4 regions of the Kitasatospora sp. NPDC059973 genome follow, and region 1 is predicted to be linked to each of the others. Evidence: riboswitches for the same ligand, from Rfam matches in the RefSeq annotation. Region 1 holds a riboswitch; each other region holds the start of a gene.
What was found. Region 1 has a riboswitch for cyclic di-AMP ahead of ACFWA9_RS28225 (peptidoglycan DD-metalloendopeptidase family protein). Riboswitches for the same ligand answer to the same signal wherever they lie in the genome.
Positions count from the first base shown of each region.

Region 2: another riboswitch for cyclic di-AMP. It lies ahead of ACFWA9_RS26755 (transglycosylase family protein); the one in region 1 lies ahead of ACFWA9_RS28225 (peptidoglycan DD-metalloendopeptidase family protein).
Region 3: another riboswitch for cyclic di-AMP. It lies ahead of ACFWA9_RS08200 (hypothetical protein); the one in region 1 lies ahead of ACFWA9_RS28225 (peptidoglycan DD-metalloendopeptidase family protein).
Region 4: another riboswitch for cyclic di-AMP. It lies ahead of ACFWA9_RS24900 (NlpC/P60 family protein); the one in region 1 lies ahead of ACFWA9_RS28225 (peptidoglycan DD-metalloendopeptidase family protein).

Region 1 covers NZ_JBHWUI010000125.1:121-7,261, forward strand. Annotated here, with positions in the region: gene ACFWA9_RS28225 (peptidoglycan DD-metalloendopeptidase family protein) at 31-1,065, opposite strand; cyclic di-AMP (ydaO/yuaA leader) riboswitch at 1,070-1,230, opposite strand; gene ACFWA9_RS28230 (MFS transporter) at 1,541-3,079, shown strand; gene purB (adenylosuccinate lyase) at 3,087-4,517, opposite strand; gene ACFWA9_RS28240 (MarR family transcriptional regulator) at 4,649-5,104, opposite strand; gene ACFWA9_RS28245 (DUF3037 domain-containing protein) at 5,227-5,640, opposite strand; gene ACFWA9_RS28250 (HipA family kinase) at 5,637-6,392, opposite strand; gene ACFWA9_RS28255 (NAD(P)/FAD-dependent oxidoreductase) at 6,571-7,141, shown strand, end outside.
Region 2 covers NZ_JBHWUI010000112.1:6,052-13,192, reverse strand. Annotated here, with positions in the region: gene ACFWA9_RS26770 (MazG family protein) at 475-1,494, shown strand; gene ACFWA9_RS26765 (SDR family NAD(P)-dependent oxidoreductase) at 1,605-2,039, opposite strand; gene ACFWA9_RS26760 (cytochrome P450) at 2,198-3,472, shown strand; cyclic di-AMP (ydaO/yuaA leader) riboswitch at 3,747-3,919, shown strand; gene ACFWA9_RS26755 (transglycosylase family protein) at 3,925-4,848, shown strand; gene eno (phosphopyruvate hydratase) at 5,104-6,390, shown strand; gene ACFWA9_RS26745 (septum formation initiator family protein) at 6,534-7,019, shown strand; gene ACFWA9_RS26740 (DUF501 domain-containing protein) at 6,991-7,141, shown strand, end outside.
Region 3 covers NZ_JBHWUI010000019.1:28,529-35,669, reverse strand. Annotated here, with positions in the region: gene aceB (malate synthase A) at 1-420, opposite strand, end outside; gene ACFWA9_RS08210 (IclR family transcriptional regulator) at 623-1,420, shown strand; gene ACFWA9_RS08205 (hypothetical protein) at 1,606-2,184, shown strand; gene ACFWA9_RS08200 (hypothetical protein) at 2,306-3,577, opposite strand; cyclic di-AMP (ydaO/yuaA leader) riboswitch at 3,582-3,705, opposite strand; gene ACFWA9_RS08195 (hypothetical protein) at 4,151-4,480, shown strand; gene ACFWA9_RS08190 (alpha/beta hydrolase-fold protein) at 4,550-5,692, opposite strand; gene ACFWA9_RS08185 (TetR family transcriptional regulator) at 5,957-6,577, opposite strand; gene ACFWA9_RS08180 (SDR family NAD(P)-dependent oxidoreductase) at 6,985-7,141, shown strand, end outside.
Region 4 covers NZ_JBHWUI010000098.1:16,319-23,459, forward strand. Annotated here, with positions in the region: gene ACFWA9_RS24870 (aminotransferase class V-fold PLP-dependent enzyme) at 1-865, shown strand, start outside; gene ACFWA9_RS24875 (Lrp/AsnC ligand binding domain-containing protein) at 876-1,157, opposite strand; gene ACFWA9_RS24880 (rhomboid family intramembrane serine protease) at 1,199-1,981, opposite strand; gene ACFWA9_RS24885 (hypothetical protein) at 2,184-2,435, shown strand; gene ACFWA9_RS24890 (NYN domain-containing protein) at 2,512-4,056, shown strand; gene ACFWA9_RS24895 (NlpC/P60 family protein) at 4,268-5,311, shown strand; cyclic di-AMP (ydaO/yuaA leader) riboswitch at 5,635-5,788, shown strand; gene ACFWA9_RS24900 (NlpC/P60 family protein) at 5,799-6,947, shown strand.

The DNA.
Region 1 (7,141 bases):
CCCCGCACCCAGCGGAAGTCCGACCTCAGGTCAGAGGGAGACGCCGTGCGCCCGCAGGTAGGCGATCGGGTCGATGTCCGAGCCGTACTCCGAGCCGGTGCGGATCTCGAAGTGCAGGTGCGGGCCGGTCACGTTGCCGGTGGCACCCGAGAGGCCGATCTGCTGGCCGGCGGTGACGGTCTGACCGATCTTCACACCGATCGAGGACAGGTGCGCGTACTCGGCGTAGTGGCCGTCGGCGAGCTTGATCTCGACCTCGTTGCCGTAGGCGCCGCCGTTGCCGGCCTTCACCACGGTGCCGGCGCCGACGGCGCGCAGCGGGGTGCCGGTGGAGGCGACGAAGTCGGCACCGGTGTGGTGACCGGAGGCCCACATCGAGCCGGCCACGCCGTAGGCGGTGCCGAGCTTCGGGTTGGCGAGGGGGGCGACGAAGCCCGAGGTGCTGGCCGCGGCGGCCGGCGCCGCGGGGGCGGCCGGAGCGGCCGGCTTCGCGGCGGGGGCGGCCGGCTTGGCGGCCGGGGCCTCGGCGGGCTTGGCGGCCTGGACCGGCTTCGGGGCGGCGTGCTGGGCGGCCGGCTTCTGCGCGTCCTGCGAGACCTGCGGCTTGGCGGCCGGGGCGGCGGGCTTGGCGGCCTCGGCGGCGGCCGGAGCGGCGGCGGCCTTGGCACCCAGCGCGAGCTGCTGACCCGGGAAGATGAGGTTCGGGTTGGCACCGACGACCGAGCGGTTGTGGTCGTAGAGGGCCTTCCAGCCACCCTCGACCTGCTTGGCGTCGGCGATCTTCGACAGGGTGTCCCCGCCGACGACCTTGTAGCTCTCCTCGGCCGGCGCGGCGGCCGGCTTGGCGGCCTCGGCGGCCGGCTGCGCGGCAGCGGCCGGCGCGGCGTCGACGCTGGTGGCGCCGGTCCAGGTGGAGGTCTGGGCGGGCTTGGCGGCCGGGGCGGTGTGGGCCTGGGCGCTGATGGTGGTCACCAGCGGGAGGGCGAAAGCGGCGCCGGTCACGGCGGTGGCGATGCCGATGCGGGCGGCGCGGGGCAGGGTGATACGACGAGCCTGTGCGGGCATGGCGAACTGTCCTCTCCGACGCCTGCGAGGTGAGCTGTCGGGTTCGGGCTGGAGTTGCCCGGCCGCATAGCGCGGCTTCACCCCAAGCCGGACCGTGAATTCCGGTCCGGCGACTTACCTTTGGGTCCCCCGCTCCTGCCGTACAGAGTTCGGTTCGTACCACCGGGCAGCGGCAGGACTAGGCGTTCCACCCGGTGGCCACCCGGTCCAATGCCGGGCGGTCGCTGAACTAAAACTCATCCGCCCGGGCGAAGCAATGTCGATCTCTTGAATCGACAACCACTACCGGGAAGGCCGTGACACTCCGAATGATCGGCTGCACAGTATGTGCACAATCGATTCACCGCGTGCCACTGATCCACCACGCTCCGCCGATTTCGGTGTCCGTACGCATGCGATCGCCTACGGAAAGCCATCCGCCGACACACCCCCGGTGACCCTTGTCACGTCGCCTCCCGGGGCGCACGATCAGGCGGTGGCCACCTCCGAGGCCGGCACCCTGCGCCTGGGCACCGCGCAGGGCCGCTGGGTACTACTGGCGACGGTGCTCGGCTCCAGCATGGCGATGCTCGACGGCACCGTCGTCAACGTCGCACTGCCCCGGATCGGCACCGATCTCGGCGCTCCGCTCGCCGCCCTGCAATGGACGCTCAACGCCTATCTGCTCACCCTGGCCGGCCTGATCCTGCTCGGCGGCGCGCTCGGTGACCGCTACGGCCGGCGCCGCGTCTTCCTGATCGGCGTGCTCTGGTTCGCCGCCGCCTCGGCGGCCTGCGCCGCGGCCCCCACCATCGAGGTGCTGGTCGCCGCCCGCGCGGTGCAGGGCGTCGGCGGGGCGCTGCTCACCCCCGGCTCGCTGGCGATGCTCCAGGCGGTGTTCCACCCTGACGACCGCTCGGCGGCGGTCGGCCTCTGGTCCGGCCTCGGCGGGGTGTCCGCCGCGATCGGCCCGTTCCTCGGCGGCTGGCTGGTGGACGGCCCCGGCTGGCGGTGGATCTTCCTGTTGAACGTCCCGCTCGCCGCCCTGGTGGTCGCGGTTGCCTCCCGGCACGTCCCGGAGAGCCGGGACGAGAGCGCGACCGGCCGGTTCGACGTCCTCGGCGCGGCGCTGGCCGCGTTCGCGCTGGGCTCGGTCACCTACGCGCTGACCGCGGCGGGCGACGGGCTCTCGGCCGTGGTGTGGGTGTCCGGCGCGGCCGGCCTGCTGCTGGGCACGGCCTTCGTGATGGTCGAACGCCGCGTCCCGGAGCCGATGCTGCCGCTCGGCCTCTTCTCCTCCCGCCTGTTCACCGCGGTGAACCTGGTCACCCTCTGCGTCTACGCGGCGTTCAGCGGCGTCTTCTTCCTCCTGGTCGTCCAGCTGCAGATCGTCTCCGGCTTCTCCCCACTGGTCTCCGGGCTCGCCCTGCTGCCGATCACCGTGCTGATGCTCGCGCTGTCCGCCCGGGCCGGCCGGCTCGGCAAGCGGATCGGCCCGCGCCTCCCGCTCACCGTGGGGCCGCTGCTCTGCGCGACGGGGGTCCTGCTGATGCTGCGGATCGGCTCCGACGCCTCGTACTGGACGGACGTGCTGCCGGCCGCCACCGTGATGGGCTGCGGGATGGTCCTGCTGGTCGCGCCGCTGACCGCGACGGTGCTCGCGGCGGTGGAGGTCCGGCATGCCGGGATCGCCAGCGGCGTCAACAACGCCGCCGCCCGCGCGGCCGGGCTGCTCGCGGTGGCCGCCCTGCCGGCGCTGGCCGGGCTCAGCGGCGAGGCCTACCGGGTGCCGGCCGCGGTGGACTCCGCCTTCCGGACCGCGATGCTGATCTGCGCCGGGCTGCTGGTCACCGGCGCGATGACGGCGTTCACCACCGTCCGGGGCAACGTGCTGGCCCCCGAGGACCACCCGGTCGCCGAGCCGGACTGCACCTACGCCTGCGGCACCGCCCCTCCGCTGGATCCGGGCCATGCCGCCGCCGGACACGGCGAAGGCCCCGCCACCGGATCGGCGGCGGGGCCCACGAAGGCCTGAGGCAACGTCAGAGGATGTCGCCCGGGGCGTACTTGGCGGCCTCGGGGTAGGCGGCCGCGACGGCCTCGACCTGGCGGACCACCTCGGCGACCTGGGCACCGGCCGCGCCGGTGAAGGAGAGCCGGTCGGCCAGCAGCGCGTCCAGCCCGGCCCGGTCCAGCGGGATCCGCGCGTCCGCCGCCAGCCGGTCCAGCAGCTCGTTCTCCCGCGCGCCGGCCCGCATCGCCAGCGCCGAGGCGACGGCGTGCTCCTTGATGACCTCGTGCCCGGTCTCCCGGCCGACGCCCGCCCGCACCGCGCCCATCAGCACCTTGGTGGTGGCCAGGAACGGCAGGTAGCGGTCCAGCTCGGCCTCGATCACGGCGGGGAAGGCGCCGAACTCGTCGAGGACGGTCAGGAAGGTCTCCAGCAGGCCGTCGAAGGCGAAGAAGGCGTCCGGCAGCGCGACCCGGCGGACCACCGAGCAGGAGACGTCGCCCTCGTTCCACTGGTCGCCGCCCAGCTCGGCGGTCATCGAGGCGTACCCGCGCAGGATGACGGCCAGGCCGTTGACGCGCTCGCAGGAGCGGGTGTTCATCTTGTGCGGCATCGCGGAGGAGCCGACCTGGCCCTCCTTGAACCCCTCGGTGACCAGCTCGTGGCCGGCCATCAGGCGGATCGTCTTGGCCAGGCTGGACGGCCCGGCCGAGAGCTGGACGAGGGCGGTGAGCACCTCGAAGTCCAGCGAGCGCGGGTAGACCTGGCCGACGCTGGTCAGCACGTGGTCGAAGCCGAGGTGACCGGCCACCCGGCGCTCCAGCTCGGCGAGCTTGTCGGTGTCGCCGCCGAGCAGGTCCAGCATGTCCTGGGCGGTGCCGACCGGGCCCTTGATCCCGCGCAGCGGGTAGCGGGCGATCAGCTCCTCCAGCCGGCGGAAGGCGACCAGCACCTCGTCGGCGACGGTCGCGAAGCGCTTGCCCAGGGTGGTGGCCTGCGCGGCGACGTTGTGCGACCGGCCGGCCATGACCAGCTCGGAGTGCTGGGCGGCGAGCCGGCCCAGGCGGACCAGCACGGCGACCGTGCGGTCGCGGACGTGCTCCAGCGACTGGCGGATCTGCAGCTGCTCGACGTTCTCGGTCAGGTCCCGGGAGGTCATGCCCTTGTGGATCTGCTCGTGGCCGGCGAGGTCGCTGAACTCCTCGATCCGCGCCTTCACGTCGTGCCGGGTGACCCGCTCGCGGGCGGCGATCGAACCGAGGTCGACCTGGTCGATCACCCGCTCGTAGTCGGCGACGGCGCCTGCGGGCACCTCCACGCCGAGGTCCTGCTGGGCCTTCAGGACGGCGAGCCACAGGTGGCGCTCAAGGACCACCTTGTGCTCGGGGGACCACAGCTGGGCCAGGGTCGCCGAGGCGTACCGGGAGGCCAGGACATTGGGGATCTGGGGCTTCGCGCTCACGCTTCGCAAGCCTAACAGCCGAGGTCAGCGCGAGCGGCGGCGGACCGGGCGCTGCCGCCTCCCGCGCCCGCCCCGGCCGATCGCCGTACCGCTGTGCTGCCGTGCCGCCGTGCCGCCGTGCCGCCGTGCCGCTACACCGTGCCGGGCGAGCGCCCGGCGAGGACCGGCAGCACCTGCGCGCAGATCGAGTGCAGCGAGATCCGCTGCTCGTCCGTCATCGCCTCGAAGGCCTGGTGGGTACGGCTCATCTCGCCGCGGATCAGCCCGAGGATCTCGCGGCCCTGCTCGGTGATCACCACGATCTTGACCCGCCGGTCACCGGCCGCCGCCTCGCGGTTGGCCAGGCCGAGCGACTCCAGCCGGTCGACGATCCCCGTCACGTTGGAGGCGTCGCAGCCCAGCCGGCCGGCCAGCGCGCGCATCGGCACCGGCTCCTGCACCGCACCGAGGGCCTTCGCCTGGGAGGAGGAGAGGCCGTGCCGGGCCGCGGCTCCCGCGAAGTCCTGGAAGTAGGCGGCGCCGACGGCGGCCAACGCCTCCATCAACTCGGCGTTGGTCGGTACGGTCGTCGTCGCTGTCGAACCCATGGGGCCAGCGTACGACCGAGTGCTTCACCAACTCAAGCTTTGACCGGGGCAAAAGTCCGCAGGTCAACCGCTCGGCCCCGGAAGGGCCCCCGGACGGCCCCCGGGCACCCGACCGGTCGCCCTCAGAGCACCAGCTGGTCGAAGAGCCGCCGCAGCTCGGCCTCCGGGTCACCGGTCAGCCCGGTGTGCACCGGTCCCGGCTGGACGATGGCACTGCGCGGCGCCGTCAGCCAGCGGAACCGCTGCCCCGGACTGTCGCCCGCCGCCGGACCGGCCGCGGGCCCGCCCGCGCAGACCGCCTCGATCCCGTGCAGCGCCCGCCGCACCCCGGCGACGTCCGCCACCGGGTCGAGCGCCAGCAGCCGGGCCTGGTCCAGATGGGTCCGGGCGCCCAGGTGCGCGCTCTGCCGGCAGTACAGCAGCACCCCGACGTTGACGCACTCGCCGCGCTCGACCCGGGGCACCGCCCGGATCACCGCGTACTCGTAGTCGTGCAGCTCGACGGCCGGCGGGGCCGGCGTCACGGACTCGCTCATGCGGAGACCTCCGGCAGCCAGTCACGCGGACCGGCCAGTCGCCCGGTCAGCTGGGAGCGGTACGCGGCGCGCACCGCCTCGGGCGAGTCGAAGCCCGGCTCGTCCGCCAGCCAGACGTCCGGGATCCGCGCCACCGCCGCCTCCACCGCCGCCTCGGCGAGCGGCGCGAGCGCCTTGTCCGCGGCCACCAGATCGGGCTCCGCGCGCAACAGCGCGTGGTCGGAGGCGTCGTACGGGCGGCGGATCCAGCCGGCCGCGCCCGCCCAGTGGTGATGGAAGATCAGGCTGGCGCCGTGGTCGATCAGCCGCAGCCCGCCGGTGGCCACCAGCAGGTTGGGGTTGCGCCACGAGCGGTCGACGTTGCCGATCAGGGCGTCGAACCAGAGCACCTGCCCGGCCAGCCCGGCGTCCACCTCGAAGCAGAGCGGGTCGAAGTTGAGCGCCCCGCTGACGAAGGCCATCCCGAGGTTGCGGCCGCCGCTGGCCCGCATCTGGTCCTGGATCTGCGGGTCCGGCTCGCTGCGGGCCAGCACCGGGTCGAGGTCCACGGTGACCAACTCCGGTACCGGCAGCCCGAGCCGGCGGCCCAGCTCACCGGCCAGCACCTCCGCCACCAGCGCTTTGCGGCCCTGCGCGGCGCCGACCCATTTCAGGGCGTACAACCGCCGGTCGTCGGCCTCGACCAGGCCCGGCATCGAGCCGCCTTCTCGCAGTGGCGTCACATAACGGACCGCCGTCACCTCGGGGAGCACGCCGGACAGCCTATCGGGCATATGCGCGGACCGGGCGCCGCGTGCCGTCCCCGCCCGGCGCGGGCCTGCGCCATCCGCGCCGTCCGGTGGCAGCGCCCGCTCCGCCGTGCGAGTGTGGCTCAGAGTAGTGGGGACCTTGCACGGTACGAACTGCGAACTGCACTGTAAGGGATGAACGATGGAACGAGCTCGGATCCTGATCGTGGGCGGTGGCTTCGCCGGACTGGAGTGCGCTCGCCGGCTCGAACGCAAGCTCACGCCCTCGGAGGCGGAGATCTCGCTGGTCACGCCGTTCAGCTATCAGCTCTATCTGCCGCTGCTCCCGCACGTGGCGGCCGGGGTGCTGACCCCGCAGTCGGTCGCGGTCTCGCTCCGCCGGACGCTGCGCCGCACCCACATCGTCCCCGGCGGCGCGATCGGCGTCGACCCGCGTTCGAAGGTCTGCGTGGTCCGCAAGATCACCGACGAGGTCGTCGCGCAGAAGTACGACTACCTGGTGCTCGCGCCCGGCAGCGTGACCCGCACCTTCGACATCCCGGGCCTGACCGACTACGCGCGCGGCATGAAGACGCTCGCCGAGGCGACCTACGTCCGCGACCACGTCATCGCCCAACTCGACCTCGCCTCCGCCACCCTGGACCAGCGGGAGCGCGAGTCCCGGCTCCAGTTCGTGGTGGTCGGCGGCGGCTACGCGGGCACCGAGACCGCCGCCTGCCTCCAGCGGCTGACCACCGCGGCCGCCCGGCGCT
Region 2 (7,141 bases), on a different contig from region 1:
GCCGACTTCCCACTCCGCGCGCCGCGACCGGCACGCGCCCCTGCCGCCGCACGGGACGGGTGGCGGCCACCGGCCTGCCGCCGTCCTTTGAGCGTGGGGGCGGGGCCGGACCGGCACCCGGTTCTGCCGCTGCCCCTGTGTGGCGGGCGGATCGGGCGATCGGGCGGATCGGGCGGATCGGGGAGACGGGCGGAGCGGGGCGGTGGGGCGCGGCCGGTGCACGGGCCAGCCGTCGCCCTCGAGGGCGGGCGGAGTGCGGCGGTGGGGCCGGGCCGGTGCCGTGGCCCCGCCGCCTCGGGGGCCGGTGCCTGTCGCCCGTCGGGCCGGGCGGAGCGCGGTGCCGGACCCTGACCGGCACCCGCCCCCGGGCCGGGCGATACCCGGTACGCGGCCTGACCGGCACCCGCCCCGCCGTCCCCCTGGCCGGGCGAAACGTGGAGGCGGGGGCTCACCGGGGCCGGGTAGGTTCGGGGTGTGACGAATCTTCCGGGCGCGAAGCTGATCCTGCTCACCACCACCCACCGGGTGGCTCCCGGCCTGCTGGCCTGGCCCGCCTGGGAGGCGCTGCGGTCGGCCGGGCGGGTGCTCGCCGGGGACGCCGCGCACCCGCAGCTGCCGGCGGTGCGGCAGGCGGGGGTCGAGGTGGAGGTGGTGGCGCCCGGTTCGGCGCCCACGCTCGCCCGGCTGCTGACCGGACAGCCGGCCCCCTCGGGGCCGACGGTCTGGCTGGGCAGCCCGGACGGCGACCCCGGGCTCACCGACGCGCTGGCGCGCCTCGCGGTCGAGCACGCGGGCGAGGTGCCCGAGATCGAGGTGCTGCCCGGTTCGTACGACCTGCCGGGCGCGCGGCTGCTGGACCTGGTCTCGGTGATGGACCGCCTTCGCTCGCCCGGCGGCTGCCCCTGGGACGCCGAGCAGACCCACGCCAGCCTGGTGAAGTACCTGGTGGAGGAGTCCTTCGAGCTGGTCGAGGCGATCGAGGAGGGGGACCGCGACACGCTCCGGGAGGAGCTGGGCGACGTCCTGCTCCAGGTCTTCTTCCACTCCCGGATCGCCGAGGAGCACCCCACCGACGCGTTCTCCATCGACGACGTGGCAGGTGACATCGTCGAGAAGCTGATGTACCGCCACCCGCACGTCTTCGGGGACGTCGAGGCCGAGGGCGCCGCCGAGGTGGAGGCGAACTGGGAGGCGCTGAAGGCCGCCGAGAAGTCGGAGCGCGAGTCGGTGCTGGACGGCGTGCCGGCCGGTCTTCCCGCGCTGGCGTACGCGGCGAAGCTGGTGTCCCGGGTGCGCCGGGCGGGCTTCACCGGTGTGCCGGACGCGGCCTACGAGCTGCCCGCGGAGCTCACGGCGGAGTCGGCGGGCCGGCTGCTGCTCGCGGTGGCGCAGCGGGCGTTCGACGCGGGGGTGGACGTGGACGCCGCGCTCCGGGCGGCCGCGCGCGGCTACCGGGACGCCGTGCGCGCCGCCGAGGGGCTCAAGCCCGAGTAGCCCCGAGCGGCCCCCGGAGCACGCCCGGGCCGAGACCCGCGCCCGGGCACGCCCGCACCGCGACCTGCCGCCCGGGCACGCCGCCCGCACCGCGACCCGCCGCGCCCCCGTCAGACCGCCGCCACGTCCTCCACCGCCCGGCGCTGCACCGGGACCACCTCGTCGACGACCTCGGCGATCGCCTCGCCGACCAGGGCGAGCAGTTCGGCCAGCCGCTCCAGGTCGAGGTGGTCCGGCAGCTCGGCGAGGGAGACGACGCGCTCGCCGCCCGGCCCGGCGACGCAGAACAGGTCGATCGGGCCGAGGTGCTTCTCGGTGGTGTCGACCAGGGCGGCGATGTCGCTCGGGCGGCGGATGTCGCCGCAGACGCCGACGACCGGGCAGCCCGGCCGGTCGAGTTCGGTGGCGAGGTCCTCGGCGATGCCGACCTGCTGGTCGGCGATGAGGACGCCGGAGGCGCCCGCGGCGGTGAACCGGCGGGCGAGGCCGGCTCCCGACCCGCCGGCGAGTACGGCGATGACCACGACTGCCCCGGTGACCCGCATGGTGCGCTCCTCCCTGTGGGCGGCTCCGCACCGGCGCCCACGCATTTTGCTTGCGGAGGATCGTAGGCAGGTCCTGACCCTCCGCAACAGGGATTACCCCTCAGGTGACCAGGCTCACGCCTGCCGCGCCGGGGTTCCCCACCGGATACGGTCGACACATGCCAGTTCAGCCCGATTCAGCCCGCCCGCCGCTCTTCACCTGGGAGTTCGCCGCCGACCCGTACCCGGCGTACGCGTGGCTGCGGGAGCACGAACCGGTGCACCGCACCACCCTGCCGAGCGGGGTCGAGGCCTGGCTGGTGACCAGGTACGCGGACGCCCGGCAGGCGCTCGCCGACAGCCGGCTCTCGAAGAACCCGGCCCATCACAGCGGGCACGCCCACCGCAGCGGCCGGGTCGGCATCCCCGGCGAGCGCCAGGCCAATCTGATGACCCACCTGCTGAACATCGACCCGCCGGACCACACCCGGCTGCGCCGGCTGGTCTCGAAGGCGTTCACGCCGCGCCGGGTGGCGGAGTTCGAGCCCCGGGTGCAGCAGCTCACCGACCGGCTGATCGACGGCTTCGCGGAGCGCGGCTCGGCGGACCTGATCCACGAGTTCGCCTTCCCGCTGCCGATCTACGCGATCTGCGACCTGCTCGGCGTGCCGGCCGAGGACCAGGACGACTTCCGGGACTGGGCGGGCATGATGATCCGCCACGGCAGCGGGCAGCGCGGCGGGGTGGGACGCGCCGTCAAGCGGATGCGCGCCTACCTGGCGGAGCTGATCCACCGCAAGCGGGCCGATCCCGGCGACGACCTCATCTCGGGGCTGATCCGGGCCAGCGACCACGGTGAGCACCTGACCGAGAACGAGGCCGCGGCGATGGCCTTCATCCTCCTCTTCGCCGGGTTCGAGACGACCGTGAACCTGATCGGCAACGGCACCTACGCCCTGCTGCGCAACCCCGGGCAGCGGGCGCTGCTCCAGGACTCGATCGCCTGCGGTGAGACCGCGCTGCTGGAGACCGGTATCGAGGAACTCCTGCGCTACGACGGTCCGGTGGAGCTCGCCACCTGGCGGTTCGCGACCAGCCCGCTGACCATCGGCGGCGTGGACATCCCGGTCGGCGATCCGGTGCTGGTGGTGCTCGCGGCGGCGGACCGGGACCCGGCGCGGTTCGCCGACGAGAACACCCTCGACCTGGCCCGGACGGACAACCCGCACCTCGGCTTCGGGCACGGCATCCACTACTGCATCGGTGCTCCGCTGGCCCGGTTGGAGGGGCGCGCGGCGCTCACCACCCTGCTCACCCGGTTGCCCGATCTGCGACTCGCCGCAAGCCCGGAGGAGCTCCGCTGGCGCGGTGGCCTGATCATGCGTGGACTGCGCGATCTCCCGGTGGAATTCACCCCCGAGAAGCCCTCCGCGGCACCGGTGGACGGGCTCTGAGCAAATCCGTCCGGCGGCCCCCGGCGGTGTCTCGATCTCGTCGTGCCGAGACCTCGACACGCTGACGGAGTGTCGCCGACACGCCCTGGTGGCGGGTATGAATCAGCATCAAACCGGACATAGCCCTGTCGTTGGTAGGCGATCGGCCACGCGCCGTAATTTATGTGTGATACCTGCGATATGAGCTTGTTATTGATGTGAGGATCTGTCTACCCTCCCTGGAGTTCGCAGCTGCGGACCTCGTGCGCGGAACGCCGAATCCTGCCCGCCGCGTTACGGGAAACCGACCAGAACCCTTGGGCAGGGGCGGGGGAACCAGGTTTGTTGCCGTCCCCCACGGCTTGGGGTGAAGCCGCCCGCGCGGACAGAAGGCGTCCGCGTCGTGCGGCCGGGCCACCTCCCGGTCCGAACCCGACAGCTCACCTCGCAGGCGTGCGGAGAGGGACTTCCCCATGCTCTTCGTCGGAACCGGCCGTCACCGTCGTCGCACCCAGACCGAGAAGGCCATCGCCGTTGCCGGCGTGGCCGGCGTCGGACTCGCCCTGCCGCTCCTCACCGCCACCGGCGCCTCGGCCGCCCCGGCCTCGACCTGGGACGCGGTCGCCCAGTGCGAGAGCGGCGGCAACTGGGGCATCAACACCGGCAACGGCTTCTACGGCGGCCTCCAGTTCACCTCCAGCACCTGGAAGGCGTTCGGCGGCACCTCGTACGCGCCGCAGGCCCACCAGGCCAGCCGGGCGCAGCAGATCTCGGTCGCCGAGAAGGTCCTCGCCTCGCAGGGGCCGGGCGCCTGGCCGGTCTGCTCCCAGAAGGCGGGCCTGGCCAAGGGCGGGGCCGCGGCCTCGGTCGACACCTCCTCGGACGCCGAGCCGACGGCCGCCGCCAAGCCGGCCCAGTCGAAGCCCGCGCCGAAGCCGGCGCAGAAGCCCGCGCAGAAGCCGGCCCAGCAGCAGGCCCCGAAGCCCGCCGCCCAGCAGCCCGCCCAGCAGGACGACCGGGCTCCGGGCTTCGCCGGCCAGCCCGGCTGGGACGCCGACGCGAAGGTCTTCTGGTACCAGAGCGACGGCGCCTGGTACTGGACCAGCCACCAGAGCGTCTACCAGCAGTACGCCGGTCAGCAGGCCGCCCAGCAGGCGAGCGGGTACGCGGGCCAGGACAGCCGCCCCGCCGCCCACGGCGCCCCGGCCGCGGCCGCTCCCGCCGCCCAGCAGCGCACCGGGCACGGCTACACCGTCCAGTCCGGTGACACCCTGTCGACGATCGCCGCCGCCCAGGGCGTCGACGGCGGCTGGCAGACGCTGTACGACGGCAACCGCGGCACCGTCGGCACCGACCCCAACCTGATCCTCCCGGGCCAGCAGCTCGACCTCGGCTGACCGCCCGTGTGGTGACTCCCCGTGCGGTGACGCCACGAAGGGGGCCGGTTCGGCCCCCTTCGTCCGCATCCGGCCGCATTTCGTGGGACAACCAGGTGAACTACCGGTGGGTAGCCCGGCCACACGCTGAGACGGGACCGAGGTCGACGTGGTCCCGGGAGCCCGTGCGGTTAGGCTCTGGTCGTAACGACTCCGCAACCATCCGGCCGACAGCACCCATCGTCAGCCGAACCTGCTTCCGCTAGGAGATGCCTCGTGCCGTCCATCGATGTCGTCGTAGCCCGTGAGATTCTCGACTCGCGTGGCAACCCCACGGTCGAGGTCGAGGTCGGCCTCGACGACGGCAGCACCGGCCGTGCCGCTGTCCCGTCGGGTGCCTCCACCGGTGCCTTCGAGGCGCTGGAGCTTCGCGACGGTGACAAGAACCGCTACTTCGGCAAGGGCGTGGAGAAGGCCGTCCTGGCCGTCATCGAGCAGATCGGCCCCGAGCTGGTCGGCTACGACGCCACCGAGCAGCGCCTGATCGACCAGGCCATGCTCGACCTGGACGCCACGCCGGACAAGTCCTCGCTCGGCGCCAACGCGATCCTGGGCGTCTCGCTCGCCGTGGCGCACGCCGCCTCCGAGGCCAGCGACCTGCCGCTGTTCCGCTACCTGGGCGGCCCGAACGCCCACGTCCTGCCCGTCCCGATGATGAACATCCTCAACGGTGGCTCGCACGCGGACTCCAACGTCGACATCCAGGAGTTCATGATCGCTCCGATCGGCGCGGAGTCCTTCTCCGAGGCCGTCCGCTGGGGCGTCGAGGTCTACCACACCCTCAAGGGCGTGCTGAAGGAGCGCGGCCTGTCCACCGGCCTCGGCGACGAGGGCGGCTTCGCGCCGAACCTGGACAGCAACCGCGAGGCCCTCGACCTCATCACCGAGGCCATCCAGAAGGCCGGTTACGTGCCCGGCCGGGACATCGCGCTCGCCCTGGACGTCGCCGCCTCCGAGTTCTACCAGGACGGTGCCTACCAGTTCGAGGGCAAGGCGCTCTCCGCCGCCGAGCTCATCGAGTACTACGCCGAGCTCGTCGCCGCGTACCCGCTGGTCTCCATCGAGGACCCGCTGGACGAGTCGGACTGGGACGGCTGGAAGGCCATGACCGTCAAGCTGGGCGACAAGGTCCAGCTGGTCGGCGACGACCTGTTCGTCACCAACCCGGCCCGCCTGGCCAAGGGCATCGAGACCGGCACCGCCAACGCGCTGCTGGTCAAGGTGAACCAGATCGGCTCGCTGACCGAGACCCTGGACGCCGTCGAGCTGGCCCAGCGCAACGGCTACCGCTGCATGATGTCGCACCGCTCCGGTGAGACCGAGGACGTCACCATCGCCGACCTCGCCGTCGCCACCAACTGCGGCCAGATCAAGACCGGCGCCCCGGCCCGCTCCGAGCGCGTCGCCAAGTACAACCAGCTGCTGCGCATCGAGGAGATCCTCGACGACGCGGCCGAGTACGCCGGCCGCGGCGCGTTCCCGCGCTTCCGCGCCGCCGAGTAGTAGCCGCGCGGCCGAGCAGTCGTCGGCCCGGGCCCGTCACGAGGGCCGATCGCGCCCAGTAGCGCAAGCCTGACCGGTGCCCCGCCGTTCACCCCGTAGGGTGGACGGCGGGGCACCGTCGCGATCAGGAGGGGACACGGGAGATGGCAGGCTGGAGGATCCCGGGCTTTGCCGCCCGGCCTCGCTTCACGAGCCGGGCGACCGTCCTCGTCCTGGTGCTCTGCTCCCTGGTCGCGATCCTGGCCTACCCGACCAGGCAGTTCATCTCCCAGCGTTCCGAGATCTCCGCCCAGCGGGCGAAGGCCGAGCACGCCCGGCAACAGGTCGAGCAGCTGCGCCGGGAGAAGACCCGCTGGCAGGACCCGGAGTACGTCAAGGCGCAGGCCCGCAGCCGGCTGCACTACGCGATGCCGGGGGAGACCCCGTACATCGCGGTGGATCCGGCGGGCCGGGGCGCCACCCAGTCCTCCGCCGTCCCGCCCGCCCCCTCCGACGGCGCGGCCAAGGCCGCCAAGCCCTGGTACGCGAGCGTCTGGGACTCGGTGGACGCCGCCGACACCGCCGCTCTCGCCCCGCCCTCTTCACCCGCCCCTGCCCCTGCTGGAGCCAGCTCCCCCCATGACCACTGAGAACCACCCCTCCGTCTCCGACACCGACGTCGCGGCCATCGCCGCACAGCTCGGCCGGGTCCCGCGCGGCCTGCGCTCGGTGGCGCACCGCTGCCCCTGCGGTAACCCGGACGTCGTGGAGA
Region 3 (7,141 bases), on a different contig from region 1:
GATCTGGCCGCCGACCACGTTCTCCCAGGTCGGCGAGGTGGCGTCCTCGAAGTCCGCCAGCCAGACCCGGGCGCCGGAGTTGAGGGCGTTGATGACCATCTTGCGGTCGGTGGGGCCGGTGATCTCGACCCGGCGGTCCTGGAGGGCGCGGGGGGCCTCGGCCACCGTCCAGTCGCCCGCCCGCACGGCGGCCGTCTCGGGGAGGAAGTCCAGGGTGCCGGCCTCGGCGATCTCGGCACGGCGGGTCCTGCGGCGCACCAGGAGCTCCTGCCGGCGGTCCTCGAACGCGCGGTGGAGGCCGACGACGAAGGCGACCGCCTCCGGAGTGAGCACCTCCTCGGCCCGGTGGACTCGCGGACCGGCGACAGTGACGACCGGAGCGGCGGGGGAGGCGCCGGCGGGTCCCTGATCTGTAGCCATGAGCAGGACACTCCTAAGACGGTTGAGCATGGCGAAGGCAGTTCCGGTGGGAACGTCCTTGATCTGAACCGAGGGGAAACCCCACCTGTCGGAGGGTTCGATTCTGTAAGGTGGAGACTAGTTTCCGCGATACAGAATTTCAACGGTTTGTTGAGGTGATCGCTGGGACTCTACTCCTCCCCCGACAGCGAAGGGAACGCCGGTGGTTGCGACCCCCGACACAGCATCGACGACGGGTCCGGACCGCGCGAGCGGCGGCGTGCAGTCCGTCGAGCGCGCCTTCCTGCTGCTGGAGGCGCTGGCCGACTCCGGCGGCGTGGCGACGCTCAGTGAGCTCTCCACCTCCTCCGGGCTGCCGATGCCCACCATCCACCGCCTGGTTCGTACCCTCGTGCAGCAGGGCTATGTCCGCCAGGACACCGCGCGCCGCTACACCCTGGGCCCCCGACTGATCCGGCTCGGCGAGACGGCCGGGCGACTGCTCGGCAGCTGGGCCCGCCCCTACCTGGCCGAACTGATGGAGGCCACCGGCGAGACGGCGAACCTGGCCGTGCTGGAGGGCGGCGAGGTGGTGTACGTCGGGCAGGTGCAGTCGCGGCGCTCGATGCGGATGTTCACCGAGGTCGGCCGCCGGGTGCAGCCGCACTGCACGGGCGTCGGCAAGGCGCTGCTGGCCCAGTTGCCCGAGGAGGAGGCGCGGGCCGTGCTCGGCCCGAACCCGCTGCCGGCGCACACCTCCTACACCGTGACCGACCCGCAGGAGCTGCTGGTCCAGTTGGCGCAGGCGCGTGAGCGCGGCTACGTGGTGGACGACCAGGAGCAGGAGATCGGGGTGCGCTGCATCGCGCTCGCGGTACCCGGCGCGCCGACACCGACGGCGCTCTCCGTCTCCGGCCCGGTGGCCCGGATCCGGGCGCTGGAGGAGCAGGCCGGCGCGGCCTCGCTCGTCCCCGTGATGCACCAGATCGCGGCCCGGCTGGGGCAGGTCCTCGCCCCCTGACCCGCCGTCACCGGAGTTCGTCCGTACGGGTCGTCGGACCACCCGGCTCCCCCAACGGGGGTTCGCCCGTTCGAGCGGCCCGAGGGCGGGGCGTCCCGGCGGCGGCGGGCGGGTCGGTCACGCTGGTGCGGACGCGGCCCGCGACGGTGCCGGCCGCCGGAACGCAGAGGGCAGGGTGAGCGACGATGTCGCACAGAAGGTCCGTTCGCAGTTTCCTCGGCAGGGCACTGACGGTGGGGTGCGCGGTGACGGCGCTGGCCGCCGGGCCCGCGTGGGCCACCTGCCCGGTGGCCGAGCCGGACCCGGCGGCCGGCGCCGGGGCCACGGCGCCGGCCAAGGTGCCCGCCGCGGCACCGGCCCCGTCCGACTCCGACCTCCAGGTGGTCCGGATCGACCCGGACGCCGCCGCGCCCGGCGGCACCACCACGGTGCACGCCTTCATCGGCAATCTCGGCCCGGACCGGACGGCCTCGCCGTTCACCGTGGTGATCACCCTGCCGGAGGGTGTGACCCCCGAGGGCCCGTTCTTCCCGGAAGACTGCTCCGTGTTCCAGAACGGCCACCGGGTGCGCTGTGTCTTCCCGGCCGGGCTGCCGAAGTTCCGGAGCGCCACGGCGCTGATCCCGGTACGGCTGGCGGCCGACCTCCCGGCACCCGGCACTCTGACCGGAGGCTGGGTCGCGGTGCGCAGCGACGACGACCGGAACGAGGCGAACAACAAGCAGCCGTTCGAGATCCCGGTGGTGCAGACCGCCCGGAGCTGAACCGGGCCGGCCCGGGCCGTACCGTGCTGGGCCAGGACGGCCCAGCACGGTACGGCCCGGGTCGTTCCGCCCCGGGCCCGGCCCGGCGATCACGCCCGGCGGGCCCCCGGCGGGACGGGGCCTAGCGGTAGACCCGGACGTAGTCCGCGGCGAAGGTGATCGGGGCCGTACCCTGCGGCGCGGCGTGGTACTGCCCGGCGCTCAGGGACAGGTTGAGGATCAGGTACGCGGACCAGTTGGCGCCGACGCCCTTGCCGTCCGAGAACACCTTCGTGCCGTTGACGTACCAGTCGACCGAGGTGGCGCCGTAGTGGGTGCCGATGGTGACCCAGCCGTCCTTCGCGATCGCCTTGGCGTCGGTGTAGTACAGGTGGCCCGGGTTGACGTGGTTGGTCAGCTCCAGCAGGTTCGGGTTGTCGGGGTGGTACTCGAAGGAGTCGATCTCCCCGTTGCCGTTCTTCCAGGTCCACAGGGCCGGCCAGGCGCCCGTACCGGCGGGGAGCTTGACCCGGGTCTCGGCGTAGTCGCCGGTCTTCACCTGGAAGCCCTCGCTGGAGTACTCGGTGGTGAGCAGCCCGGTGTCCCAGGACTTCTTGCCGTTCTCCAGCGTGTTGGCGCCCGGCTTGGCGGTGAAGGTGGCAACGCCGCCGGCCACCGAGACGTTGTTCTTGTTCAACCAGTCGAGCTTGTTGTCGTCCGGGTTGTGGTTGCCGTAGTGGTAGGCGCTGCTCTTGTCGCCCGTCCAGCGCGAACCGTAGGCGATCGGGCCGTTGAACTCGTCCGACCAGGTCAGCGACTTCCCGGCGACCGGGGCGCCGGTGGCCGGGGTCGACGGGGTGGCGGTCGCGGTGGGCGTCGGGGTGGGCGTCGACGTCGGCGTCGGGGTGGGCTTGGGGGTGGCGGTCGGGCTCGGGGTGGGCGCGACGGTCGCGTCGGAGACCGCGAGCTGGCGCGAGGGCAGGTTGTGCCAGGCACCGCCGAGGTCCTGCCAGAAGCCGAACTGGGTGTACGTCCCGGCGGGCAGGGTGCGGGCACCGGTGGTGATCGACAGGCCGCTGGGGCAGATCTGCGCGTTGGAGACGTTGCCGGGGAAGTCGAGGTTGCGCCCGGCCGCGTCGCGGACGCCGACCCCGACGGTCCTGGCCGTGAAGCAGGACGAGGAGTGGACGGTCAGCGCGGCCGTGGTGGCCTTGCCCGCGACCATGGTGGCCGGGGCGAGCCGGTCCTGGGTGACGGTCGGCGCGGTGGCCGCCTGGGCGCCGGTGAGCGCCGGGACGCCGAGCAGGCCGGCGCCGCTGATGGCGAGCGCTCCGGTGGCGGCGAAGGCGGCCTTGCAGCCTCGGTGGGAGGGGCGGGCGTGGCGCGGCGTCGCGCGCCGGGCAGGCTTCTGCATGGCGGTGTCCTCTGTAGACGCCTGCGAGGTGAGCTGTCGGGTTCGGGCTGAGGTTGCCCGGCCGCCTGTGGGAGCGGCTTCACCCCTAGCCTCGGTCCGCACGCGCGGGCGCGTGGGCCGGGCACTGACCTGGGTCCCCCGCTCCCGTCCGCTGCGGTGCTCGACTGCCGACCGGCGGGTGGACAGGACTCGGCGTCCCGACGGCGGGGTCCGCGAAGACGGACTCGTGCATGCTAGGCAGGCCGCTCGAATGTCGACAAGCCGACAGGGGGTGTTGTCGCGCAGCTCACAGTGGGAGCCGTCCGGAGTGGATCAAGTCACCGGGGAAGTTGATCAGTTGGAGGCGGGGCGGGGCGGGGCCTGGGGCGGGGGCGGGACGGCGGCCGGGGCGGCCGAGGGGGTCGGCGGCGGGCCGGCGAGCGGGTGGCGGAGGTCCGGCCGGGGTGGGCGCGGCGCCGGCCCGGTGTCCGCTCCGTGGCCGGGTGCCCGCATGTCCGCCGCGAAGGTCGGCCGGTCGGATAGGTTGGGAGTCCAGCCGTACCGCACAGACGAGAGACGAGGACCCGCTCCGCCATGACCGCGCCCCTGCCCGCCTTCGCCGGCCGTACCTACCTCTTCCAGGTCGACAACGGCGCGGCCTTCCGCAACGCCTACTCGCCCGACGGCAAGCGGCTGCGCTGGGAGGGCCTCGGCGAGTCGGCGGGCCAGTGGGAGGACGTCGCGCTGCACATCGCCGAGATCGGGCCGGAGCTGTACTTCGTCAGCTGGACCGAGCAGAGCGGCATCACCGTCAGCCACGTGATGGACCTCGGCAGGCTGACGGTGCGCGCGTTCTGGACGTACGAGGGCGAGGGCGGCCGGGTCGGCGAGCTGCACACCGGGACGCTGGAGCCGGTGGCCTGAGACCGGTCCGGGGCCGCCGGGCGCGCTGGTATCCGGGCGTGCTGGCCGGGCGGGCGGGCCCGGCGGTGGTCAGACCGTGTGGCTCGGCACCTTGAGGTGCTGGGAGAGCCACTCCAGCGAGGACGGCAGCAGCCTGCTCCAGGTCTCGAAGTTGTGGCCGCCGGTCTTCATCATGCTGTAGGAGACCTTCATGGGCGCGTGCGCGGCCGCCACGAAGGCCTCGGTGTCCCGGCGGTAGTCGCCGTCGCCCTCCCTGGTCCCGGCCAGCAGGACGGACACCTCGGGCTGCGGCAGGTTCTTCAGCCGCCACATCAGGTCCGCCTCGTTGCGACGCTGCTGGCTGCCCCGGAAGAGGTCGCCGGTGGTCGGGTCGTCGGCGGCCTGGTAGTAGCCGGAGAGCGAGACGGCGGTCGGGAAGACCTCCGGGTGCCGCATGGCGAGCTTGAGGGCGCAGTAGCCGCCGGTCGAGTTGCCCATGAAGCCCCAGGCCTGCGGGTCCGAGGAGACCCGGTAGGTCGCCTGGATCGCGGCCGGGACGTCCTTGGTGAAGTACGTCTCCGACTGCGCGCCGCCCGGGATGTCCTCGCACTCGGTGTCCTGCGGGAGTGCGGGCGAGGGGCGCATCAGCACCATCACGGTCGGCTGCATCCGACCCTCCTGGAGCAGCTTGAGCGCCGCGCCCGGGTAGTTCAGCCGGGTCACCAGGTTCTTCGCGATCCCGGGGAAGCCGGTGCTCACGATCACCGCCGGGAACTGCTTCTGCGCGTACTCCGGCTGGAAGTACTGCGGCGGCAGGTAGACGTACCCGTCGGTGGAGAGCCGGGTGCCGGCGCCGTCGATCCGGACCTCGCGGATCTCGCCGGACTGCTTGGGGTCGCGACCGAGCGCCCCGCCGCCCTGGACCGACGCGTGCCCGATGGTCTCCACCTGGAGGCGCCCGGAGGCGTCCGCCTTGTTCTGGATGACGACCGGGCCGTTGTCGCCGGTGCCGAGCAGATCGTCCCAACTGCTGTAGAAGGCGAAGTAGTTGTTGGCCACCAGGCCCAGCGCGGCGAGCACGGTGAGCTGGGTGGCGAGCAGCGCGCCGATCCGGCCGAGCACCGCCTGCCAGGTCGTCTTCGACAGTCTCGGCCACAGCCAGACCGTGCCGGCCATCATCACGACGGCGATCAATACGGTCAGCGCCAGCACCTTGTGGCTCGTCAGACCCATGTCCTACTTGCTCCCACGCCTCGAACTCCCCCGCCCCCGTTGTCAGGACAACTGTCAGGACAACCGGAACGGCCGCCCCGGTTCCCCCGTCCACCACGGAAGCCACCGCCGAGGCGCGATCAACAACCCTAGCGGTCCGCCGGGCCCCCGTGGACCCGCCGACCAGCGGGTATGGCGGCCGGGGCGGTGCCGGGACCGCGGGAGAGCGGGCTGGCACGAGCGGAGTGACGGGCGCTGTGGCGGGTGGGCCGGGCTGAGGTCGCCTCAGCTGACGCTGCTCCAGAGGCGCAGGCCGGCGGTCAGTTCGCGCATGCACCGGGCGCCCAGTTCCTGGGGCGAACCGGGCCCGGCGGCGGGGGCGTCGGAGAAGGCCCACTCCTCCAGGGCCACCCGGATGGCGGTGGTCGCGGCGGCGGCCGCGAGCCGGATCTCCAGCTCGTCGGTGCCCCGGGGGCAGCGGGCGGTGAGCACCGCGCGCAGCCGCTCCTCCGAGTCGGCGTGCACCCGCTGCCAGACCGAGTCGAGCCGGGGATCGCGCAGCAGGTCGCGGGTCCAGTGCATGGCCTCCACGCCCGGGGTGTCGGTGGGCGTCAGCGACTCGACCGCCGAACGCTCCAGCGCCTCGCGGACCGGCAGATCGGCCGAGCTCTCCGCGAAGAGCAGCACCCACCGCCGGCCGCCGGCCGCCAGCAGCGGGGCGACGGCGTCCTCCTTCACGGAGAAGTAGCGGTAGAAGGTGCGCACCGAGATGCCGGAGGCGAGCGCGATCTCCTCGGCGGTGGTCGCCTCGGCCCCGCGCTCGGCGAAGAGCGCGGCGGCGGTACGGGCGATCTCCAGCCGGGTGGTGTCACGGCGGCGCTGGTTCAGGGTGGGGCGTCCGATCACGGCACTCAGCGTACGCGGACCGACGCACCCGGTGGCGCGACGTGCCGGGATGGCGTGTTGCGCCAGGAAGGCGTGTCGCGCCGGAGTGGCGCGGCACGCCCAGGTGGCGGGACGTGTCGGGGTGACGTGTTGTGCCAGGACGGCGTGACACGCACGGATGGCGCGGCGTGCCGTGGTGGCGTGTCGCGTCAAAGTGGCGTGACACGCCCAGGTGGCGCGGCGTGCCGTGGTGGCGCGGGCGCGCCTCGGCGGCGTTCCGCACCGGGCGGTCAGCGGTATGACCGTCGAGCCGAACCGGCATGGCACGTCGTGCCACTTTGGCCCGTCACGACTTATTGGCACGATGTGCCACTTCGGCGTACCGTGTCAATCGAGGTCGCGAGACCACGAACGAACGGAGAACCACCATGGAGCGCTTCAGCGGACGGAACGTCCTGATCACCGGCGGCGGCTCGGGCATCGGCCAGGCCACCGTGCACCGGATCCTCGCCGAGGGCGGGCGGGTCGTCGCGGTCGACGTCAACGAGGACGGCCTGAGGGTCACCCTGGACCGGGCGACCGGTG
Region 4 (7,141 bases), on a different contig from region 1:
CTGCGTCACCGGCGCCTCGAACGTCACCGGCGAGCTCTGGCCGGTCGCCGAGCTCACCGAGACCGCCCACCGGCACGGCGCCCGGGTGGTGCTGGACGCCGCGCAGCTCGCCCCGCACCACCGGGTCTCGGTGCGCGAGCTGGGCGTGGACTGGATCGCCTTCTCGGGCCACAAGATCTACGCGCCGTTCGGCGCCGGGGTGCTGGCCGGCCGGGCCGACTGGCTGGACGCGGCCGAGCCGTACCTGGCCGGCGGCGGCGCCACCCGCACGGTCGCCCGGGAGGCCGACGGCTCGGTGGCCGTGCAGTGGCACACCGGCCCGGCCCGGCACGAGGCCGGCTCGCCGAACGTGATCGGCGTCTACTCCATCGCCTCGGCCTGCCGGGCCCTGACCGAGGCCGGCTTCGACGCGCTGGAGGCCCGCGAGCAGCAGCTGATCGCCCGGCTGAAGGCCGGGCTGGCGGAGGTCCCGCAGGTGCGGGTGCTGAACCTGTTCGGCGCGGACTCGGCCCGGGTGGGCGTGCTCTCCTTCGTCGTCCAGGGCTGGAACAGCTCGCACTTCTCGGCCGCGCTCTCCGCCGAGTACGGCATCGGGGTGCGCGACGGCCTGTTCTGCGCGCACCCGCTGGTGCGCACCCTGCTCGGCGACGAGGACGTGGCGCCGTCCGAGTGCGGTGCGCCGGAGGCGTCGCTGCCGGGGGAGCGCAGCCTGAACGCGATCCGGGTCAGCTTCGGCGCGGGTACCCCGGACGAGCACATCGACCGGTTCCTGACCGCCGTCCGCGAGCTGGTCACGGACGGCGCGGCCTGGAACTACCGCAACGAGGGCGGCCGCTGCGTCGCGGACACCCGGCGCGAGGGCTGAACGGGGGAGGCTACTCGCCCAGGCCGAGCGCGAAGGCGGTCTCCAGGTCGTGCTGGGAGTAGGTGCGGAAGGCGATCTGGGTCTCGGTGTGGGCCACGCCCGGGACCTTGTTCAGCCGGCCGGGGATCACCTCGGCCAGGTCGTCGTGCCGGCGCACCCGCACCATCGCCACCAGGTCGTAGCCGCCGGTGACCGAGTAGACCTCGCTGACGCCCTCGATGGCCGCGATCGCCTCGGCGATCTCCGGGATGCGGTCGACGCTGGTCTTGATCAGGACGATGGCGGTGATCACTGTTCGGGCTCCTTTGTGAGGTGCCGCCAGGGTATCGGGCGTCAGCGGGGCCGTCGCGAGGGGCGGGTGGCCAGCGTGCAGGCGTACAGGAACCCCGCCGAGAAGCCGATCACGTGGACCAGGTAGGCGACGCCCGGCCCCGCCGAGTGCACCGACCACCACTGGAGCGCGAACCAGAGGCCGAGCACCAGCCAGGCCGGGAACCGCAGGGGCAGGAAGAGCAGCAGCGGGACGAGGGTGGTCACCCGGGCCCGCGGGTGCAGGCGCAGGTAGGCGCCGAGCACGCCGGCGATCGCCCCCGAGGCGCCGATCAGGACCCGGGTGGAGTCCGCCGAGTGCGCCTCGGCCAGCGCGAAGCCGTAGGTGGCCAGCGAGCCGGCCGCCAGGTAGAAGAGGGCGAACCGGGCCCGGCCGAAGCGGGCCTCCACGGTGGGGCCGAAGACCTGGAGGAAGAGCAGGTTGCCCAGCAGGTGCAGCCAGCCGGCGTGGACGAAGAGCCCGCTGAGGACGGACATCGCCGGGTGCTTGCCGGGGGTCGGGGCGGCCGGGCAGCCCGGCACCGGGTCGGGGGCCTCGGCCACCTGTTCGGCGCTCAGCGGCCGTCCGGCCAGCAGTTCGGCCGGGACGGCGCCCCAGCGCTGCTCGTACCGCTGCTCCGCGCAGACCCGGTCCTGCCCGCGGCCGTACAGCGGGTTGAGCCCGGCCGCCGGGCCGAGCAGGAAGACCAGCACGTTCAGCGCGATCAGCGCGTAGCTGACGGCCGGGACGGGCGCGGCCGGGGGGCCGTCCCGCGCGCCGGTGTGGTCGAGGACCGGGATCGCCATGCGACCAAGCATCCCTCCGTCGGGCCCGGGCGACACCGCGCTGTACGGCAGGTGGACCACCCCCGCGATCGCCGTGACCGGTGGCCGGGGTGGTTGCCCCAGGCAATAGGCTTGGGGCGGGCAATCCCGCCTCCCGCCGCCGATGCCGGGGCTCCGGGGGGAGCGCCTGAGCCCACCCAGGGACCACCCGAGAGGACCCCCGATGACCGTCCCCGCCCTGACCGCAGAGACGCGTTGGCGCTGCACCCTGTGCGGCAACCTGACCCGCTTCGACGTCACCCGCACCGCCCGGGTGACCGAGTTCCTGCACTTCGACCTGGCCGGCGAGTCCAAGGTGGAGGAGACCGAGGTGCACAGCGAGACCATCGAGTCGGTGCGCTGCCGCTGGTGCAACGCGGTGGACCAGGTCGAACTGGTGGCCCGTCCGGGCGCCGAGGCCGCCGAGCAGGCTTGATGCCCGCCCCGCGCGGTGGACGGTGCGCGGCACGGCCGTCCGCCGCGCGGGACAATACAGACAGAGCGCACGGAGCGTGACGACCAGGGGTACGGCCGACGGCCGTACCCCGCTGGCGAGGATCGGAGCCGAGGACGTGGTGGACGCAGCGCAGGAGCCCGCCGGGCCGCAGGGGCGGCAGCCCGCTGTGGACGCGCAGGCACCGGACGCGGTCGAGGCCGCCGCGCCCGGCACCGGCGCCCCCGCCGAGGAGGTCGACGGCGAGGAGGCCGGCGGCTCCGGCGGTGAGGAGCCGGCGGCAGCCCGCGCGGCCGAGAAGCTCGACCGGCCGCTGCCCGAGGGGGTGCGCCGGCGTGTGGTGGGCCTCGCCGCCGACGCGCTCGGCGGGCTGCCGGTCGCGGAGCTGCCGCAGACGCTGCGCCCGTACGCCAAGTTCACCCCGGCGCGCCGGGCCAAGTACGCCGCCACCGCGCTCGCCGCGGCGCTGGAGTCCGAGCCGGCGTTCCGGGTGCGGATAGCGGAGCGGCTGCGGCTCGGGCAGCCGGACCTGGTCCGGGCGCTGGAGTCGGGCAGCGTGCCGGGCGCCGCCGATCCGATGGACGTGGCGGCCGCCGCCTACCTGGTCCGGTCGGCGGGCTGGAGCCGCCTGGTCGTCGAGGCCGGCGAGGAGGCGGAGCGGGCCGGCGCCGAGGGCGCGGCGGCCGAGGCGGCCCGGCTGGCCGAGAAGCTGCAGGCGGAGCTGGCCGAGGTGCGCGCCGCCGCCCGGGCGGACCTGGACCGGCAGCGGGCCGAGTCGGAGGACGTCCGCAAGGAGGTGGAGTCGCTGCGCAAGAAGGTGCGTTCGCTGGAGAGCGACACCCGGCGGGCCCAGGCCGAGACGCGCCGGGTCACCGGGGAGCTGGAGGCCCTGAAGGCGCAGACGGGCGTCGAGCGCGGCGCCGCCGAGAGCGAGGCGCGGCGGCTGCGGCACCGGATCTCCGAGCTGGAGAACGCCGCCGAGCAGGGCCGCCGTTCGGCCCGCGAGGGGCGCAGCGTCGAGGACATGCGGCTGCGGCTGCTGCTGGACACCGTGCTGCAGTCGGCGCAGGGGCTCCAGCGGGAGCTGGCCCTGCCGGTCTCCCAGATCCGCCCGGCCGACCTGGTCGAGGCGGTGGTGCCGGGTTCGGCCTCGCCGAACGACGTGGCGCGGCGCGGGCTGGCCGAGGACGACCCGGCGCTGCTGGACCAGCTGCTGGCGATCCCGCAGGTCCACCTGGTGGTGGACGGCTACAACGTGACCAAGACCGGCTACCCCGCGCTCCCGCTGGAGCAGCAGCGGATCCGGCTGCTGGGCGGGCTGGCGATGCTGGCCCAGCGCACGCAGGCGGAGGTGACCTGCGTGTTCGACGGCCAGGACCTCGACGTGCCGGTGATCCTGGCGCCGCCGCGCGGGGTCCGGGTGCGGTTCAGCCGGACCGGGGAGACCGCCGACGAACTGATCCGCCGCCTGGTGCGGGCCGAGCCGCAGGGCCGGCCGGTGGTGGTGGTCTCCACCGACCGGGAGGTCGCGGAGGGCGTGCGGAAGGCGGGCGCGCGCCCTGTAGCCTCGGTGCTGCTGCTGAACCGACTGGCCCGGCCCTGAGCTCGGCCGGGGCCGGCCGGCAGGAGATGACGCCTGGTCAGCGCCCGGTTTGCGGGGATGTGTGGATCCCGTGAAGTCATGGCGGGGGGCGGGAGTTCACGCCATCGGGGGAGTGGCGCAAAGCGTGGATCTTCACTAGGGTCTGGCGTCAAACCTATTTTCCGGATTCTCACTCGTTCGGGTGAGTCCGTTGGAAGAAGGAGCCGGTCACTTGGCCACCCACCGCCGTCCCAAGCAGTCGAGCCGTGCACGGGTCACCGTGCTGACCGCTGCCGCTGCGACCGCGGTCGCCCTCTCGGCCCAGGTCAGCGCCCACGCCGCGCCCAGCCCGTCCCCCAAGAAGGAGGACGTGAAGGCGCAGGTCGACCAGCTGCAGGAGGAGGCCGAGCAGGCCACCGAGAAGTTCAACGGTGCCAAGGAGCGGGCGGACCAGCTGCGCAAGCAGGCGGACCAGCTCCAGGACCAGGTGGCTCGCGGCCAGGACCAGATGACCCAGCTTCAGGGCGGGCTGGCCGAGGTGGCGGCCGAGCAGTACCGGACCGGCGGCATCGACCCGTCCGTCCAGCTGATGCTCGCCTCCGACCCGTCCGGCTACCTGGACAAGGCCGCCAGCGTCCAGCAGGCCAGCTCCAGCCAGACCGAGGCGCTCAAGGGCCTGCAGGACCAGCAGCGCCGGCTGGACCAGCAGAAGGCCGAGGCGGCCGCCGTCCTCGCCTCGCTGGACAGCACGACCAAGGACCTGAACCAGTCCAAGGCCGAGGTCAACAAGAAGCTCAAGGAAGCCCAGGACCTGCTGAACTCGCTCAGCGCCGCCGACCGGGCCGCGCTGAAGGCCGCCCAGCAGCAGGCCGACCGGGCCTCGCGCGGCAGCGAGCGCACCGACCTGAGCAGCCTGCCGCAGGGCAGCGGCTTCGCCGGGCAGGCCGTCGCCAACGCGATGAGCAAGCAGGGTTCGCCGTACGTCTGGAGCGCGGTCGGCCCGAACTCCTTCGACTGCTCCGGTCTGATGGTCTGGTCGTACGCGAAGGCCGGCGTCTCGCTGCCGCGCACCTCGCAGGCGCAGGCCAACTACGGCTCGAAGGTGGCCTCGCTGGCCGACGCCCAGCCGGGCGACCTCATCATCTACCGCCCGGACCGCAGCCACGTCGGGATGTACATCGGCAACGGGATGGTGGTCCACGCGCCGCACACCGGTGACGTGGTGAAGGTGATGAAGGCCGACGCGATGCCGATCAACGCGATCCGCCGGGTCTGACGGACCGACATGCCCACGGGCCGGGATCCGGCCCTGTGATCCGCGCCACCCCCGGAACCGGGGGTGGCGTCGGTGTCTGCGGCCGCATCATGACAAACGATCAGCTCCATGTGGGCGCGTGATCACACCCGGTCATATTCACAAATGAACTTGGATATTCTTCCGGCATTTTTCTGACAAGGATTTGAACGGATCACGGTTCTGTTACTAGGGTCATGCCTCGAACCACCGCACAGTCGATCACCCAGCAGGGGTGGCGGCGGAGGTTTACCGCCGAGTTCGTGAAGCAGCGGGGCAGAGCATCTGCCCGACGGGGAGTCCAGTAGTCGGGGGCGCTGTGGAACGGAGCCGGGGAACCATGTTCCTCCGGGGTGAATCGGCGCCAGGTCGACCGTCGTGCGGTCGGTGAGGCGTCGTAGGGCACGCTTCCGGCCCGAACCCGTCAGCTCACCCGGTAGGCGGACGTAGGAAGAAGGAGTCCGCCTTCGTGGCGTCCCATCGTCGTCCCAAGCCCGCCGGCCGTGCCCGGGTCTCGATTCTGACCGGTGTCGCCGCCGCGGCGGTCGCGCTCTCCGCGCAGTCCGGCGCCCACGCCGACCCGACGCCGACCAAGGATCAGGTCAAGGAGCAGATCGACCAGCTCAACGAGCAGGCCGAGCAGGCCACCGAGAAGCTCAACGGCGCCCAGGCCAAGCAGCAGGAGCTGCAGAAGCAGGTCGGTGAGCTGCAGGACAAGGTGGCCCGTCAGCAGGCCGCGGTGACCGAGGCCCAGGGCGGTCTCGCCGAGATCGCCGGCGAGCAGTACCGCAACGGCGGCATATCGCCGACCGTGCAGCTGATGCTCTCGTCCAGCCCGGACAGCTTCCTCAGCCAGGCCGGTGCCATCAACCAGGCCGGCAGCACGCAGTCCGGTGCGCTGAAGGACCTCCAGGAGCAGCAGCGCAGGCTCGACCAGGACCGCAACGAGGCCCAGGGCAAGCTCGGCGAGCTCGAAGCCACCACCCAGCAGCTGAAGGCCTCCAAGGAGGAGGTCCAGGGCAAGCTGGCCAAGGCCCAGGACCTGTACAACTCGCTGTCCGAGCAGGAGCGCCAGGCGATGCGCGCGGCCGAGGAGAAGGCCGCCGCCGAGGCGAAGGCCAAGGCGGACGCCGCCAAGGCCGAGGCCAAGGCCAAGGCGGACGCCGACCGCGCCTCCCGCGACAACACCCGCGACCAGCTGCCCGCCCCGTCCTCGCCGGCCGCCAAGCCCGCCGCCGCCGCGCCGTCCGCGCCCGCCGCAAACGGCTCGCGCGCCGCCGCCGCGATCGCCGCCGCGGAGAGCAAGCTGGGCGCCCCGTACGTCTACGGCGCGGCCGGTCCGAGCTCCTTCGACTGCTCCGGCCTGACCAGCTGGGCCTACGCCCAGGCAGACGTGTCGCTGCCGCGCACCTCGCAGTCCCAGGCCACCGCCGGTACCAACGTGGGCACCAACATCGCCAACGCCCAGCCCGGCGACCTGATCATCTACCGTGCGGACCGCAGCCACGTCGCGCTCTACGTCGGTGGCGGCCAGGTCATCCACGCGCCGAAGCCCGGCGCGAACGTCCGGTACGAGACCGCCAGCATGCTGCCGATCTCGGCCATCGTGCGCGTCTGATCCGACGTCTGCTCCCGCAGGCCCGGTCTCCCCTCGCGGGAGGCCGGGCCTGCGGCTTTCGTGCCGGGCCGTGCTGATGTCCGATTGCGGGTCAAATATTCGGGTTGGGAGGGGTTTGGACTCGCTCGCCCGGACTCGCTAACGTCTGCCACCGGACTCCCGCTCGACAGCCGCCCGCACCGGTGCGGCGGCGG